Regions from separate parts of the Metabacillus sp. GQ13 genome, predicted to be linked through region 1. Evidence: riboswitches for the same ligand, from Rfam matches in the RefSeq annotation. Region 1 holds a riboswitch; each other region holds the start of a gene.
What was found. A riboswitch is a leader RNA that binds a small molecule or an ion and turns the genes downstream of it on or off. The one in region 1 is predicted to bind ZMP and ZTP.

Region 1 (5,659 bases):
GATAATGGAGGGATTTTTTTATTCTATTTGGCGGAATAAAGGTAAGAAAGAGTAGAAAACAAATCAACCCTTAGTTATTCAAATAATGAGCAGGGGAAATATACCTGGTCTACATTTTTGAGTGTATGTGGGAAAAACATCGCATGTTTTAAGTGAATTCCCCTTAGAGGATACTGATTATTCTACTAAATTTATACAAAACAGTTGGACGAAAAAAGTCCAGAAAGAAGGATAAAAAATTATTGTGTTGAATAGAGCTATAGGGAAATCCATTGATAAAAGGTAAACAAATTAAAACAGAGAAGAGTGAGCTAATGGAAAATAACCGAGCAAAGAAAATGTACGATTACCACGTTTGGGCTAACCAACAAGTGATCCAACACTTAAAGCAACTACCTGAAAGTGTGTATAACGAGACTGTTAAAAGTGTTTTCTCATCTATCTCAGATGTTCTGATTCACCTTTACGCAACAGATATTACCTGGCTGGAAACGATGAAAGAAAGAAGTTTCCATGATACTGTTAGAGAAGTTGAACGTCGACAGTCAGAAGCATCAGGGGCGTCAATAGATGAACTTGAAGCGTTCTATAATGCACTTTCAGAAGAATTTTACAGTTTTTTTTCTGAGCAGCATGATCCAGATCGAATTATCATTACTGAGCATCCTGAATATGGTCGTAGTGAGTTCATACTTGCCGATCTTATTCACCATGTAGTGAATCATGGAACCTACCATCGTGGTAATGTGTCAGCGATGCTTCATCAACAAGGTGAACGAAGCGTACCTACGGATTATGTATATTTTATCTTTTAAATGACTTTAGTCGTGTTATTCTAATACTGAAAATGATCAATTGCTTTTTTATATGTAGGACAAAATTAGAAAGTCCTTTTTGTGAGCGGTTTAAATTGTTATTCTAAAACCTCTGGTAACTCCTAGGATAATATAAGGATATATGAATATGAAATATAAACAATCGATTTTAAGTTATTCAGACCACATTAGTTAAGGGAATTTGAAATTCACCTATTATTTTGGAGTCAAGGGTGGAGTTTTTTTAGATTGTCTATCCTTTTCTTGAAGTATCTCTGTTTAAAAAGAGATACTTCAAGAAAAAAATGAAAGGTTATTACGTAACGAGAGAGCAAGCAAAATTAAAATTAAATTTAGACATTTTCTGCTGATTCAACCGTATGTTTCAGCAATGTAGCGATTGTTACTGGACCAACGCCACCTGGTACTGGGGTTATTGCACTTGCAACTTTATAGCAAGTCTCATAATCAATATCACCGAGATTTCCTTTGTTATAACCTGCATCTAAAACAACTGAACCATCCTTTAACCAGTTTCCTTGAATAAATTTAGGCTTTCCTACCGCTGCTACAACAATATCTGCTTGTTTTAATATTGTGGGTAAATTGGAAGTTTTGGAATGACACGTTGTAACAGTCGCATTTTTATTGAGAAGTAATGCCGAAACTGGTTTACCTAAGATTGGACTTCTACCAACTACGACTACATGTTTTCCCTCAATTTCTATCTGATAGTATTCTAAAATTTTCATAATTGCTGCAGGTGTACATGAGGGATATCTTCCAAAGCCTAATGCTGTTTGACCGTACCCTGCACTTGTAACACCATCTACATCTTTTCGTAAATCAATTGCTTCAAAAGCCATACGCTCATCAATGTGTGAAGGAACGGGATGTTGTAAAAGGATACCATGAATAGAATTATCATTGTTTAGTGCTTCAATTTCATTTAACAACTCTTTCGTTCCTATATCTTCAGGCAATTGGACACGGATAGATTTAATACCTACTCTCTTACTGGCATTCCCTTTCATTCTTACGTATGTTTCTGAAGAAGGATTATTACCAACTAAAATCGTTGCAAGGCAGGGTATGGTACCCTTACTTGTTAAAATATCAATCCGTTCTTTCAAGCTATCTTTCATTTCTTGCGCTACGATATTCCCATCCAAAATTAATTTTTCCATAACGTCGTCGCCTCCTGATAATATAATAAAAAAAAGATAAGGATTATAATCCTTATCTCTGCCCAGACGACCCGACCTTATAAAACACAGCTTCCTTGTGGTCATTTCCACAAATGTCGTCAGTTACTGTGCCTATCTCCTATATAAGAACAAGATAACATAAAGGGGATTAATGTCAATAAAAAAGGTGTTTATTAATATGAAAAGTGTTATCATGCACTTTTCAATATTCATTAAAGGTTGCAGCTTTATTGGAAAAGGAATTTCTTACCCATTGTTTGAATAGGTACAACTTAAATCAGAGTTTAGACAAAAAGAGAAAGGTTGAGTTGAGTAATGATGTAGGTAGATTCAGAGGTGTATTATTTGATTTAGATGGTACAGTAATTAACAGTGAGTGGTAGGGGCGGACGGATTCTTTTAATTATGAGATTCAGAAAATTGTAAATAGAAAACTAAATAAAGCTGAAAAACAATTTTTATTAGGAAACCTTTTAAAATCTTAAACGAGTTGGTTCATCACATTTTACAGAAGCAGATTGGTGCATCGTATGTTAAAACGTTCGGTAGAAAATAGAGGAAGGGTTACGGGCCATTGACACCGAAAAAACCTAACATGATTTGGTGAAATCCTTGCTCAATCCAACAGGGATTACGTATGAGGATATCTATTAGAACTACTAGGTTACAAAATACATCTTCGGAAAGAGTGAGATCACTTTGGTATAAAAAAGAAAACTAGGTGATGATTTATGCTTTCCCTCTAAATATTAAGAAAAGGTATAAGGAGGTTCCATTAGTTCTTTTGTATTATTACATCTAACAAAGGTGAATAATAAATAATATTGAGAAATGGCAGACTTGGTTCTGGAGGATGAATATGGAGTTACAGTTGATAGAAGTATATTCACCAAGCAATTTTGAATTTTCAAATAGTATTTTACATAATTTCCCTATCGTTTCATATTGGATCACTAATGTAAAAGACAATAATAAACTTATTCGAATTTTAGTTGAAAAAGAAGACGCAGAAAAAATTTTAAACTATCTAGAAAAAGCGTCTAAAAAAAATGATGATTTTCAAATCATGTTATTTTCCGTTAAAGCATATTTCCCTAGTGAATATAATGAGCTAAATGAAACAAATGATACAAAAGAACTTGAGCGAGCTAGTAAACATGAATTATATGAAATTGTTCGTTCCTCAGGTAAGATTAACCCTAGTTTTACCTGGTTTACTATTTTTGCTGCAATTATAGCTACAGTCGGGATCATCCAAAACAGTCCTGGTTTTGTTATAGGTGCGAATGTCATCGATCCAGCAATTGGCCCTATTCTAGGAATTTCATTTGCCTCTATTTTAGGTGATCAAAAGCTCGCTCAACAATCAATTATTACGTCTCTTTTTGGTCTATCAATTCCATTTACGATCGCTGTTTTATTTGGTTATTATTTTGATCTACCAGTGAACAGCAATGAGTTTCTTTCACAAACAAATGTACAAATTATAGATATTATTGTTGCAACCGTAGCCGGAGCCGCGGGAGCTTTATCATTTGTTAAACGTTCACATGGACAGTTAGTTGGAGTGATGGTCTCCTTGGCTGTTTTACCGCCAACTGTTGTGTTAGGTATGATGGTTGGAGCTGGACAATGGAAGGAAGCGTTAATGCCTCTATTAATGCTTTTAATTAATATTAATGCGATCTTTTTATCAACTATTTTGGTGTTTTGGCTAAGTGGAATTAAACCCATTAATTGGAGGGATATTAAGGAAGCAAATACCTCTCGTAAGAACTCCTTAATCTTTACCAGTATCATTGCAATTTTTCTTGTTATTGCTGTTATATATTCACACTTATAGAATTCGTAGTTATCTTTTTTGGTCTATTTTGCAGCAATTTAGTGGACCATTTCCTCGTACAATCTAAGCAAAAGACTTAGAATCAATATATATTCTTTTTCATACCCTAGTAGTACTCAACTATTCCTTCCGCTTGATCCAAAGAACATTTTCTTTATGACAAATAATAAATGGTGAGGTAATAATGTCTTTGAGCTGATGGGTACTTGCGTAAAAGCCATGTATTGCTCTAATAAAATGATAGGGAAGAAATAGAATTAAAAGACGTTAAAAAAGAAATGGAATATGAAATAAGACCCTATCTAATAATTCATTAATGTTCGGTTTCTATTAAATGATTAAAAAACTTATTAGCTGCGACTGAGAGAGGAATACCTTGTTTTGTTATTAATCCAATTTTTCTGTCTTCTATTTTTTCTTTTAAACATACTTCAAATAATTCACCTTCTGATAGTTCTTTTAAAACCAATTCTTTAGTGACAAACCCAATCCCCATTCCAATTTTGGCACATTCAATCAACAATTCAACACTTCCTACCTCAATATCGGGTTTTACATTTAACCTTTGAGATTGAAATATTTGATCTAGAAAAAACCTTGAACTACTTTTATCTGAAAAAGAAATGATTGGAAAGTTCAACATTTCTTTGAGAGAAATCGTTTTGTTCGCTAATTTTTTATATTTCCCCCCTACAATAAAGGTACTTTTAATACTAATATAATCAGTTGTATTTATTTGACTTTGATCAATTGGTAAATGAATGATGCCAATATCAATAAGTCCATTTGCTAATTTTTCTACTATCTGAGGCGTAGAACCATGTTGAAGTTTAATCTGAATTTCTGAAAAGTTGTCTTGAAATATTTGTATATGAGGTAACAAAAAATGCTTAAAGGTTGAATCACTTCCTCCGATTGTAACCTGTCCACTTTCTAAATTTAGTAACTTTGAAATCTTCAGCTCTGCGCTATCAATTAAGTCGAAAGCTTGTTTAATATAGCCAAATAAAATTTCACCCTCATTGGTTATTGTTACTCCTTTTGAGGTTCTAACAAATAGTGAAACCCCTAGTTTATCTTCTAATTGCCTAATTGAGTGACTGACACTTGGTTGTGTAATGTATAATTTTTTTGCAGCTTTACTGAAGTTTTTTTCCATTGCTGTCATATAAAATACTCGATATAAGTCTAATGTCACGATATAGATCCCACCTATAACTGTTATCGGAAATAGTGATTTCATTTATATCTTAATTGAATTTATACTAAATGGACAGAAGATTATCATGATTCAGTAAATAAGGAGTGGTTGCAAGTTGGAAAAGGATAAATTCGATTTAAAAGCCAGAAGTCCCTGGACTCCATTAAAAGATGTAAATACTGTAACCGTGTCACCAAGTAAAAGCAAAATAGACGGCTCGATTACGATTCCTGGTAGTAAAAGTTTAACGAACAGAGCTTTAATTATAAGTGCTTTAGCTAATGGAAAATCAAAAGTGTCAGGTATTTTAAAAAGTGATGATTCGTATTGGTGTCTAGACTCTTTAAAAAGATTGGGTATCCATATAGACATAGAAAATGAGACAGCTTTCATTGAGGGCAAGGGTGGTAAATGGGAATCAAGTAGTTTGTATATTGGTGCAGCAGGTACGATAGCAAGATTTTTACCTGGAGCATTAGCAGTATCTGGTGAAGGGAAATGGGAAATTGAAGCGAGTGAGAGCATGAGCAAAAGACCCATATCTCAATTAATAAACGCTTTAAAGGAGCTTGGCGCTGAAATCAACTATTTA
Region 2 (5,659 bases), on a different contig from region 1:
TTACTAAATGTAGCACCTATACTTTTAGAACTGAAAAATAAAAAATAATATCTTATTGATGCATCATTTATATAATCTGCAATTATTGTGTAAATCTTTATGTATAACTAACGGTTGCAAGAGTCTAAGAAAATAATGGGTTACTATGGCAGCTTTTTTTCTTTATCGTAATTCAACTAAAGGGACAGGATAGTTGAGCAAGAATCAAACTTTTTATATTTAATTTCGTTAATTTAGAGTGTAGGGGAAAAAGGTTGTACCTTTTGTTTAATAAACTAGTATTAGGAGAGATGAATGGTGAAAAAAATATTAATTGTGTTAGCGTCTTTAATAATCCCAGTAACATTAGTAATATTTATCATTAATTTTCTTTTTCAGGTTGGCGTTGATATTAAGGTGAAAAATCAAACGAATAAAGAGATTTCAGGATTATATATAACTTATGATGAAATTAAGTCAGATGTTAAGATACCAACTTTAAAACCAGGAGAGAGATATAAATTTAATATTAGCCATGGGGAAAATTCTAATGAAGATTTTGATGAAGCAGCTATGGTATTAGAATACAAAGATAAAAAAGGTAATATACATACAGAATATATTGCTGGTTACATCGAAAGAGGCTATTCTGGTTTTGCAAATATAAAAATAACTGGTTTTAAGGAGAACGGAAAACTTAAAATGGATATTAAGGAATTTGTATATTGAGTGTCAATAATATTCTTCTTTAGCTTTTCCACAGAAAATTGGACAAGACCTACAAAGGAAGTTCAATACTTATTTCCTTATTCAACGGGAAAATTTAGTTCAATATCGAATTTGAAGACAACATATACTTTAACTATTCAGAAAAGCGTGATAAAAATAAATTAAAGTAGAATCTTGGTGTGTATAACTGGCGTAATGTGGCAAACCACGGGGGAGTACATACTATATAGTCGCACGCCTGGGCATAGTATTTGGATATTCCAAATACTTTTTTATTGTTTTATAGCGGAAGGTTGGATGAAAAACGCTAAAAAGTCAAGAAAAGTAGTAATTTTGATTTATGAAAATGTTGAAATTTTGGATTTTACGGGTCCGTATGAAGTGTTTCTTGCAGGGAGTAAAAGAGGAACGGATGTTTCTGTATATACGGTAGCTGAAGAAAAACTCCCTGTTAATGCATTAGGGAACCTAAGTATAAACTCTAACTACTCAATTTATAATTGCTCCACTCCCGACATACTAATTATTCCTGGTGGTTGGGGTGCAAGAAAAGAAATGCACAATCAAAAAATCATCAACTGGATTAATGAAATTTTGAATAAAGTTGAACTCGTTTTATCTGTTTGTACAGGGGCTTTATTATTAGCTCAAGCAAATTTATTAGACGAATTACAGCTAACAACAAATCGAAATGCTATTAATGAATTAAGGGAGGTTGCTCCTGAATCTGCCGAAATAATAGAGAATTCACGATATATAGATAATGGGAAAATCATTCTATCTGCGGGGGGTCCGCAGGTATCGATATGTCCTGGTATGTTGTTGGGAAGTTATTAGGGAAAGAAAGAGCAGTGGAGGCAGCCAATCTCATGGAGTACGATTGGAAGATTTAGTTATTAGTGTTTAGTAGTATATAAGGGAGGATAAACATGAACATTCGAATTTTAGAAAACAAGGACCTAAATGCTGTTAAAAAAGTTATGGAAGAACATCCTTTACAGTTCCCAAGGTTAATTATAGATAAATACTCTACACGTTGGAGTAACTTCTTAAATCCAAAAGCCGATAGTGACATAAATGGTTATTATGTTGCTTGTACGGAAACTGATGAGATAATTGGTCATGCAGGATATATTTTTGATAATGTAACAGGTTTTTATGAAATAGTTGGAGTTGTTATAAAGAAGGAGTTTCAGCGAAAGGGAATCGGAAAAGCATTAATACATTCAATTTGTATGAGGGTCAAAGACTTAGGTGGAAAAAAAGTCATTCTTTATACATTAGGTCATCCTGGAAATGAATCAACTATATACTTTTATCAAAATATAGGGTTTGACTTGGTTAGCTTCGATAGAGACTTTTTCATTCCTGATTATCATCGTGTAACATTTATTACGACAATAGATTGTTAAGTCAATGAGGTTTATAGTTGCTGAGTAAATGCTGTTATCACATCTTTTTCTATTAAAAAGTAAGTTTGTGAAACTTTGTATCGTTCTTCAACTACTATGAAAATTAACTTCTATAACTCCGAAAAATGACAACATCAAAGTAGACCCATCTCATTCGTTTTAAAAAATAGAGTAAGCCGTAATTAATGGAACTATGGATTGGATTGACTGGATTAAGATTCAGTATGGACAGTTCGACATATTTTCATTCTCTGTGGTGCAGCCACGATATTTCTGCTGCATGGATGGCTATAGGGTTAGTTTATTTTAAGTAGATAAAAAGGATAAAGGGGATAACATAATGCTGACAGAAAAAGTTCATATTGCCGTGCCAACAGCTTTTTTTGAAGATGAATCTTTAAATACTCAAGGGACAATTAACCATATAAGAGACCTTTATAAACAAGGAGTAAAATCTGTTCTCGTCTCTGGAACTACTGGAGAACAGCATAGTTTAAACATTCAAGAGAAAATTGAAATAATAAACGGTTTAGAACTGGAAGAAGAACTCATTAGTAATATGGAAATTATATTTGGTGTGGCTTCAATTAGACAGAAAGAGTCAGAGGAATTAGCTGAAAAGATTCGTCAGACAAAAATATCCGGTATCATGCTTGGGTATCCACCGTATGTTATACCGACACAAGAAGAAGCATTCGTTTATACAAAGAGAATTATGCACCTTAGTAATAAACCAACAATTTTATATAACAATCCAAAAAGAACTGGATTTGATTTATCAGAGAAGACTATTATTCTATTAAGTAAGATAGACTTAGTGGTTGGAATAAAAGATGCAGGCAATAAAGAAAAAGTTGAACGAATAAAAAGCGGTATGCATAAAAATGATTTATATTTTTATGCTGGTGGAGAAGTGGATTTAGAAGAAAAAGTATTACATGGATATGATCGCCTTTCTTCCATTGCTGGGAATGTTTCCCCGGCAGAAATTAGGCAATGGTTTCAAAAAATTCTTATGAAGCAAAAAGTAAGTAAACAAGAAAACGAAAAAATAGAAAATATTATGGAACAAGTTTATCAAGGAAATGCTATTGTGAATCTGAAAAAAATCATTAATCGTAAGGGTATTTCAATGGGGATTTGCAGGAGTCCAATAGGAAATATTTAATTAGATAGTGGCTGATTACTAAAATGTTTATCTCAACATGTATTATGTAGGTTGCGATTTCTGAACACGTTTAGTATAACTCGCTTTAAATTAGGCAAGGTACCGTTACTTAGACAGTACGGATAGTAAGAGCAAAAGAGTTTATAAAAATATATTTTCGTAATGGTGGAGGAAGCGTTGGCTATGCTATGCAGAAATATACTCATATTGGAGTATAGGGTGTTTGGGTGAAGAACGATAAAGTGCTTCTAATAAAAAAGGCCAAAAGACACTTAAAGAAAAATGGGATTTGCCAAGTGGGTCAATTGAATTCGGTGAAGAACCTTACCAGACACTAATTAGAGAATTTGAAGAAGAATCAGGTATACAGAATTGCATGGAATAATAAGAACTTCATTGTCATACACACTAATTTATCCTATTCAGAATGCTGAATTAGAGGAAATGCATCACATAGGGATTATTTATGATGTAGTGTTGACAAGTTAAGTCATATGTAACAGATGGTGATGGTCAAGATTCATTGGGTGCGAAATGGTTTGACGTTCAGAATTTAGAAAATCTATCTGTAAACCCTTTCGTGAAAAGTATATTTAGTCAGAAGTTTATAGATAGCTAAGTAACTAATTTTAAATAATGCCAACCCAATATAAAATAAGAACATTACTAACAAGACTTCTAAATTTAAGGCGTTCTTGTTAGTGTTAATTCAACTAAAGGTGACTTGAAAAGTAAATATTGTGATGAGAGTCGTCAAATATTCTCTGATTTTTAAAAATATCATAGAGTTTATGGGGTTTATGGTATCTATGTAGATATTGCAAACTTTTAGTGATAAAAAAAGGAGGTCTTTATTAAGCTAAAGGTGCGATTGTTTAAAAAGGGCAATTTTTTTATTCAACTAAACGTGCAGGTTAGTTGAACAAGAAGAGGAAAAATGATCTAATTTGTCGAAATGTATGATATACGTTTGAACTAACCAAATTCCTTGTCAAAAGCCTTTTATAATAGATTGTGCAGAAGAGAATAGAAATCCAATTATAAAATTTCTTATTTATGAAAGGATAAGTGATACCAATAATTAGGGGTGAAAACAAATGAATTAAAATTATAGACGATATAAAAGTAGTTATCGGAGCAGGGGAGTATGTTAATAATCCTGGATGGATACATACACAGGAAGAAGAATTAAGTTTAATAGATGAAAATACGTGGCGAAACAGGTTTGATAAAGGTTCAATAACAGCGATTTTAGCTGAACACGTATGGGAACATCTTACTTATGCGGAAGGTGAGGAGGCTGCGAATATGTGTTTAAAGTATCTAAAACCTTCTGGATATATTCGTTGTGCAGTACCTGATGGCTATTTTCCTGATGATTCCTACCAAAATATTGTACAGGTGGGAGGACCTGGTACAAATGACCATGCAGCAGCCAGTCATAAAATTGTCCATAATTATAAAACGTTGAAGAAAATGTTTGAAACCAGTGGATATGTAGTTAAGTTACTTGAGTATTGTGATGAAGAAGGAAATTTTCATCACAATTATTGGGATAGAGTTAATGGTATGATTTTTCGTTCCAAGAAGTATGACCCTCGAAACCAAGGAAATAAACTTGTTTTTCCGTCTATCATTATTGATGCTGTGAAACCATAAAAAAAGATTATCAACAAATGTACTTAAAGTTACTCGAGGCATTATTTCAAGATGGGGTGGCGCACTTTCTTGTTGAACTAAAGTGGCAGATTACTTGAAAAAGTGTATTGCAAAATTATCAGTATTAGAGCTGATTGTCATTGAATGCAAGAATGGGAGGGATTATGATTTTAATTTTATTTGGTTTCTTGATTTCTATCATTACCGTTATATTATTTTTAATTTTATGTGCAAAAATAATAATTTCTTTCATAAAAAAGAAACCTTTGCCTAAAAAAATACTGATTGCAACCTTGTCTGGGGTTGTTCTGGTATCTTCAATCTATTTATATAAAATATACTTTTATACATTTAGTGAAATTGATAGAGAATTTATCCAAAAGGGACCTGGACCTGTAACATCACCCACTGAAGAATACACAGCTAATGCCTATTATGAACCATATGGTGGTGGAGCAGGAGGTGTTAACGTATGGGTTGAAATCACAAACAATAATGAGGAAAAAAAAGTTCAATCTATTTATTATAGTGATGCAAAAAGTGAATTTTCTATGGAATGGATGGATGAAAATACGCTGCACATTCTAAAAGACGAACCTGATTTTCCAAATTCAAATAGAAGTATCGAATTAGAAATAGGTAAAGATATTTATCACGAAAATGGTTTGGCTTGTAAAAGTTTGTTAATGAAGGATGAATATGAGACTTGCTA
Region 3 (5,659 bases), on a different contig from region 1:
AAAGGCAGTTAAGGTACCAGATCAAGCAAGTGAAAAAGCCAAAAAGGCAGTTAAGGTACCAGATCAAGCAAGTGAAAAAGCCAAAAAGGCAGTTAAGGTACCAGATCAAGCAAGTGAAAAAGCACAAAAGGCAGTTAAGGTACCAGATCAAGCAAGTGAAAAGGCACAAAAATCAGATGAAGTAGGGAAGAACAAGGCTGTTAAGAATGTATTACCTGAAAAAAGTCAGGTACCAGAACCAAAATTCTCAAAGCAGAAGACAAAGCCTAATAACAATGAGATTCATTCTTCTGAGGCAATGGTAGTAGATAATAAAAACGTGACATCAAATAATGAATCGAATTCTCAGAACGGAGAACCTGAGATCGTAGAGAAAAAAGAAGATATCCCTACTAATAAGGGAAAATATCCAAGTGACATTATGGTTGTGCCCATCTCATACAACACGAAAATTCCTGAAGGTTCATCAAAGGATCGGACAGGATTTGGGCAAAATACAACTAGCATCATTGATAAATATTTGCTAGAAGCGGAGAATTATTTGAAACAAAAGCAACTCCAACCATTCGATTCTAGGGAATTTGCATATCGAAATCAATGGGTTAATGCGCCTCCTTTGCAACCACCTCAAGCAACTCCTTTTTTATAGACGTGTATGTAGTATTAAATGGTACTAACGACTAAAAAAGGAGAGGTATATAATGAAAATTAATAAGATTGCAGTAAAAACATTTGTATTAGCAGGAGTAATTTCAGTTGGAGTTTTTGTAGGAGGGCATATAAGTGAGGCAGCTCTAGGTGCTCCAAAAGAAGTTAATACAGTGAAAATCTCAGATAATAATAAAGTTGCAGCACAAACAAAAACATCAGTAAATAAAGAAAAAGCTCATGCTAGTGAAAATGCAAGTGCGAGTGCAAAAGCAAATGCTTCAATTAATTCTGCAGTACAAGCGAAAGCAGAAGTTGAGCCTGAGGTAGAAGTGAAACCAGAACCAGTTAAAGAAGAACAAACAGAAGTTATAGAAGAAGTAGTAAAAGTGAAAAAATCTGTAGCAAACAAAGTAAATTCACAAGCAAATGAAAATGCTAGTGAAAAAGCGAAATTACATGCATCTACCAACTCTGCAGTACATGCATCGATAGCAGTTGATGAAGAAACAACAGAAGCAGAAGTTGAGCCTGTTAGAGAAGTGAAATCAGAATCTGTTGAAGACAAGCAAACAGAAGTTATAGAAGAAGTAATAGAAGTAAAAAAATCTGTAGCAAACAAAGTGAATTCACATGCAAGTGTTAATTCTAATGAAAAAGCAAAGTTACATGCATCTGCCAACTCTGCAATACATGCAAAGGTAGTAGTTGAAGAAGCAGCAACAGAAGAAGGACAATCAGAAGTAAAAGTTGAACCTGTTGTAGAAGTGAAACCAGAAGCAATTGAAGAAGAGCTATCAGAAGTTATTGAGGAAGCAGTAAAAGTAAGTAAATCCGTGACAAACAAAGAAAATTCACAGGCGAATGAGAATGCAAGTGAAAAAGCGAAATTACATGCATCTGTCAATTCTGCAGTTCATGCAATGATAGCAGTTGAAGAAGAAACAACAGAAGGAACAACCGAAGGAACAACCGAAGAAACAACCGAAGAAACAACCGAAGAAACAACAGAAGAAACAACAGAAGAAACAACAGAAACTAGTGAAGATTTGGAAGTTGTGGAAGTATAGATTTATTAGAATGTTTTGTGTGAAATAGAACCGATGGGAGTCCCATCGGTTTTTTCTAATGGCTTTTCAAAAGTATGTTGCTTTCAAAGCTAAAAAAATCGATCGTTGTATTTTTTAGGTGAAATTATAAGCTAATTATGCGAAAAGGGCAGCTAAGTACATAAAAAAGTTCATATTACCAAGATAACATTTTTTAGGGGAACAGTCTTTCTTATATATATTGTTTAGCACTACAAACTGGTTGTTAAGAATATGAAACGATTAAAACAAGATATTTAAAGGTATAGATATCTTAAATGAATGGATATGTATAATCTTAAAAATTGATGTTGAAGATTTCTTAATAATTTGATAAAATAAAAGCAATCTAATGACTATGTGTAACTGGCGAAACGCGGATAACCGTGAGGGAGCACATAGTGTCGTAGCCGTTCGCCTGGGCAGAGGTAAGGGAAGTATTCCTTACCTCTTTCTGTTTATTAGGATAGAAAGTCATAACGTCTTTAAATTAATAAAGAAATTCATTAATTTAGGGAATGTAAAAAATATAGATAACGAGGAGCAAATAACATGAGCACATTAATTACAGAAAGAATAAACACAATCAAAACATTAAATAATATTGCAGAAAGCGGGCTAAATGTTTTCACTAAGGATAAATTTAAGATCGATAATGACAGTGAAAATCCTGATGCAATTGTTCTTCGTAGCTTTAACATGCACACATTTGAACTCGGTAATGATTTAAAAGCGATCGCACGTGCTGGTGCTGGTGTCAATAATATCCCAGTTGACAAATGTACAGAGCAAGGAATTGTAGTTTTTAATACACCTGGTGCTAATGCCAATGCTGTAAAAGAAATGATTCTTGCTACATTAATTGCTTCATCTCGTAATCTTTTTGCTGGTGTTGCTTGGACAAACACGTTAGAAGGTCAAGGAGAACAAATTCCGAAGCTTGTAGAAGCAGGTAAAAAACAATTCGTTGGTAAAGAAATTAAAGGAAAAACGCTAGGTGTAATTGGTTTAGGTGCAATTGGTGCACTAGTTGCGAATGATGCACTAGATTTGGACATGGATGTAATTGGTTTTGACCCGTTCATTTCTGTTAATACAGCTTGGAACTTATCACGCAACGTACAGCGTGCTATGACGATTGAGCAATTGTTTGCTAATTCAGATTATATTACTGTACATGTTCCATTTACTGAAGAAACAAAAGGAATGTTTAACCAAGAAACTTTTGATATCATGAAGCCAGGCGTTCATATTTTTAACTTTTCACGAGGAGAACTTGTGAATGAAACGGATATGGAAGCTGCACTTGAAAGCGGAAAAGTTGGTAAGTATATTACAGACTTCCCGAATGAAAATGTCTTGAAAATGAAAAACACAGTTCCAATTCCACATCTTGGTGCCTCTACTCAAGAATCAGAGGAAAACTGTGCGATCATGGCTGCTCGTCAAGTAAAGGAATTTTTAGAAACAGGAAACATTAAAAACTCAGTGAATTTCCCAAACGCTTCCCTACCTTATACGGGGAAACGACGTTTGGTTGCTTTCCATGAAAACGTTCCGAACATGGTTGGGCAAATCACACTAGCTGTATCAGGTTATAATTTGAACATCGCTGACATGGTAAACAGAAGTCGTGGAGAATATGCATATACGATGATTGACATTGACAATGAAGTGACTGCTGATATCATTCCTGCTCTAGAAGGGAAAATTCAACATTTTGAAGGTGTCGTTACAACCAGGATTATTTAAACCTGTTAATGGAACAAATGAATAATAGTTATTTAAGTCTCAATTCCTTTATGGAGTTGAGACTTTTTTCACATTTGTGATTTCACACAAATGGAAAAACTTCCATTAATTCACTAATGTGTTACCCTTGTAAACCTGTTAGTCTTGTAAATGGCCCTGAATTTATTCTAATAAAATAAACAGGAGGTTTACAAAATGAAAAAGATAGTAATCTTATTTACTACGATCACCTTAGTAATTGGTTCATTTAGTATTTTTCCTATATCTAAAATAAGTGCTGAAGCAGAAGACACTATACAAACAGGTGACACTTTACAAATATTATTTGAAAAATATCAGTTAAACCAGAATGAAACTGAAATTATAGATGGTCGTTTTTTTAATAAAGAAAAAATAGAACATTCACCAATGACTATGATTGAAAAAAAAGATAATTCTCTAACAATCTCAAACAAAGAAGAGAATTTGATTGCTCGTCTTGTCCACGCAGAAGCAAAAGGTGAGCCATATGTTGGTAAAGTAGCAGTGGCAACGGTTGTGTTGAATCGTGTAGAACACAAAGAATTTCCTGATACCGTCAAGGAAGTGATTTACGAAGAGAATGCTTTTGAACCCGTGCAAAATGGTTCAATTGACGATTCGGCAAATAAGGAAGCCGTTAAAGCTGTTCAAGAAGCTCTGACAAATCAAGAAAAAGATAATGAATTACTCTACTTCTATAACCCTGAAACGGCAACAAGTGATTGGATTTTTACTCGTGAAGTGATTAAGACAATCGGTAATCACTCATTCGCTATTTAAAAATGCGTATATAGCTTAGAAACTGCACCGCAATTGTTGGACACATTTCACAATTGGAGGTGCTTTTTTGTGTTTGAGGAAGGCTCTTTTCTAAAGGTTTGTTGCTTAGTGAAAAGAGCAAGAAAATCTACTTAAAAAACGTGTACATTGCTTTGTACAGAAAACAAGCTTGAGGAATTAACACCAACTAACACTATGAAAAGTAAAGCAGAAACCACTCTACACTAATTTAACAATAAATAACCAGGATAATTACACGGCTGTTTTCCACACTATTATTATAGAACAAATAAAATGAATACGTGTGTTACCGGTATTTTCAGTTTCCGTGATAACACAATGAAAGGATTGAAAAATGAACAAAAAAATTGTGATTGGAGTTAGTTTGTTATTGTTTATGTTATTGATAGTGAATATCTCCCCTGCTCATGCAACTGGAAATACATTTAGCAACATTCATGTGGTCAAATCTGGAGATTATTTAGGGAGAATTGCAAATGAATATGGTATTTCTGTAAAAGACCTAAAAGTTACAAACGGACTTTCATCTGATTTAATTTACATAGGACAAAAATTAAAGATTCCTCCAAAAAGTTATGCCATGCAAGGACAGTATTTACTTATGACAAAGGAAGAATTTAAGAATTGGTTATTTAATAAAAAAATCAATAGAAAAATAAGCATCATCCAACAACATCACACATGGTTACCTTCATATAAGCAATTTAATGGTTCCAATCATTTTACCATGTTGAAAGGTATGGAGAATTATCATGTTAAAAATATGCATTGGAAGAATATCGCTCAAAATATAACGACATTTCCTGACGGGAAAATCGCAGTTTCTAGGCCGTTTAACATAGCTCCAGAAGGAACAATTGGAACAAAGGCGAATTCGGTTGGAATTGCCATTGAGAATGTTGGTAACTTCGATATAGGTAAGGATGTAATGACTGAGGAACAAAAAGAATCGATTGTTTATATAACTGCGGTGTTGTGTATAAAATTTGGGTTAACTCCTTCTATAGACAGTATCACCTATCATCATTGGTGGAATTTGAAAACAGGAGAAAGAGTGTTAGATAATGCTGCAAACTATGATGTAAAAACCTGTCCAGGTACTGGATTTTTCGGAGGTAATTCTACAAACAGTGCAATTAAGCATTTTTATCCACTAGTGGAGCGAAAAATAAGAGAAATAAAATAGTAAGAACTAACTATGCATTGGTAATTAGTAGGGAGAGAGTCTTCTCTCTACTTGCGAAGTAATGAATATTTAAACGATTGGGAAGAATCGAAAGTAAATTGAAAGTTTTGCCAGGCGGTGTTCAATGAATGCCCGACTTGATGAATGAAGCCGACTTCGAAAC

Region 2: it holds a riboswitch for ZMP and ZTP, as region 1 does, so the genes downstream of both, AC6CHR_RS24705 (DJ-1/PfpI family protein) here and AC6CHR_RS00780 (bifunctional 5,10-methylenetetrahydrofolate dehydrogenase/5,10-methenyltetrahydrofolate cyclohydrolase) in region 1, are expected to answer to the same signal.
Region 3: it holds a riboswitch for ZMP and ZTP, as region 1 does, so the genes downstream of both, AC6CHR_RS13410 (phosphoglycerate dehydrogenase) here and AC6CHR_RS00780 (bifunctional 5,10-methylenetetrahydrofolate dehydrogenase/5,10-methenyltetrahydrofolate cyclohydrolase) in region 1, are expected to answer to the same signal.

The regions. Positions count from the first base shown of each region.
Region 1 is NZ_JCAXET010000001.1:136,417-142,075, reverse strand. It holds gene AC6CHR_RS00785 (DinB family protein) at 273-815, shown strand; gene AC6CHR_RS00780 (bifunctional 5,10-methylenetetrahydrofolate dehydrogenase/5,10-methenyltetrahydrofolate cyclohydrolase) at 1,169-2,002, opposite strand; ZMP/ZTP riboswitch at 2,056-2,139, opposite strand; gene AC6CHR_RS00775 (TIGR00341 family protein) at 2,883-3,866, shown strand; gene AC6CHR_RS00770 (LysR family transcriptional regulator) at 4,180-5,109, opposite strand; gene aroA (3-phosphoshikimate 1-carboxyvinyltransferase) at 5,183-5,659, shown strand, end outside.
Region 2 is NZ_JCAXET010000036.1:5,595-11,253, forward strand. It holds gene AC6CHR_RS24695 (hypothetical protein) at 1-48, shown strand, start outside; gene AC6CHR_RS24700 (hypothetical protein) at 298-708, shown strand; ZMP/ZTP riboswitch at 882-959, shown strand; gene AC6CHR_RS24705 (DJ-1/PfpI family protein) at 1,006-1,545, shown strand; gene AC6CHR_RS24710 (GNAT family N-acetyltransferase) at 1,638-2,120, shown strand; gene AC6CHR_RS24715 (dihydrodipicolinate synthase family protein) at 2,461-3,288, shown strand; gene AC6CHR_RS24720 (NUDIX domain-containing protein) at 3,578-3,673, shown strand; gene AC6CHR_RS24725 (class I SAM-dependent methyltransferase) at 4,390-4,947, shown strand; gene AC6CHR_RS24730 (DUF5412 family protein) at 5,112-5,659, shown strand, end outside.
Region 3 is NZ_JCAXET010000009.1:217,145-222,803, forward strand. It holds gene AC6CHR_RS13400 (hypothetical protein) at 1-649, shown strand, start outside; gene AC6CHR_RS13405 (hypothetical protein) at 702-1,718, shown strand; ZMP/ZTP riboswitch at 2,089-2,167, shown strand; gene AC6CHR_RS13410 (phosphoglycerate dehydrogenase) at 2,289-3,488, shown strand; gene AC6CHR_RS13415 (cell wall hydrolase) at 3,684-4,289, shown strand; gene AC6CHR_RS13420 (LysM peptidoglycan-binding domain-containing protein) at 4,645-5,496, shown strand.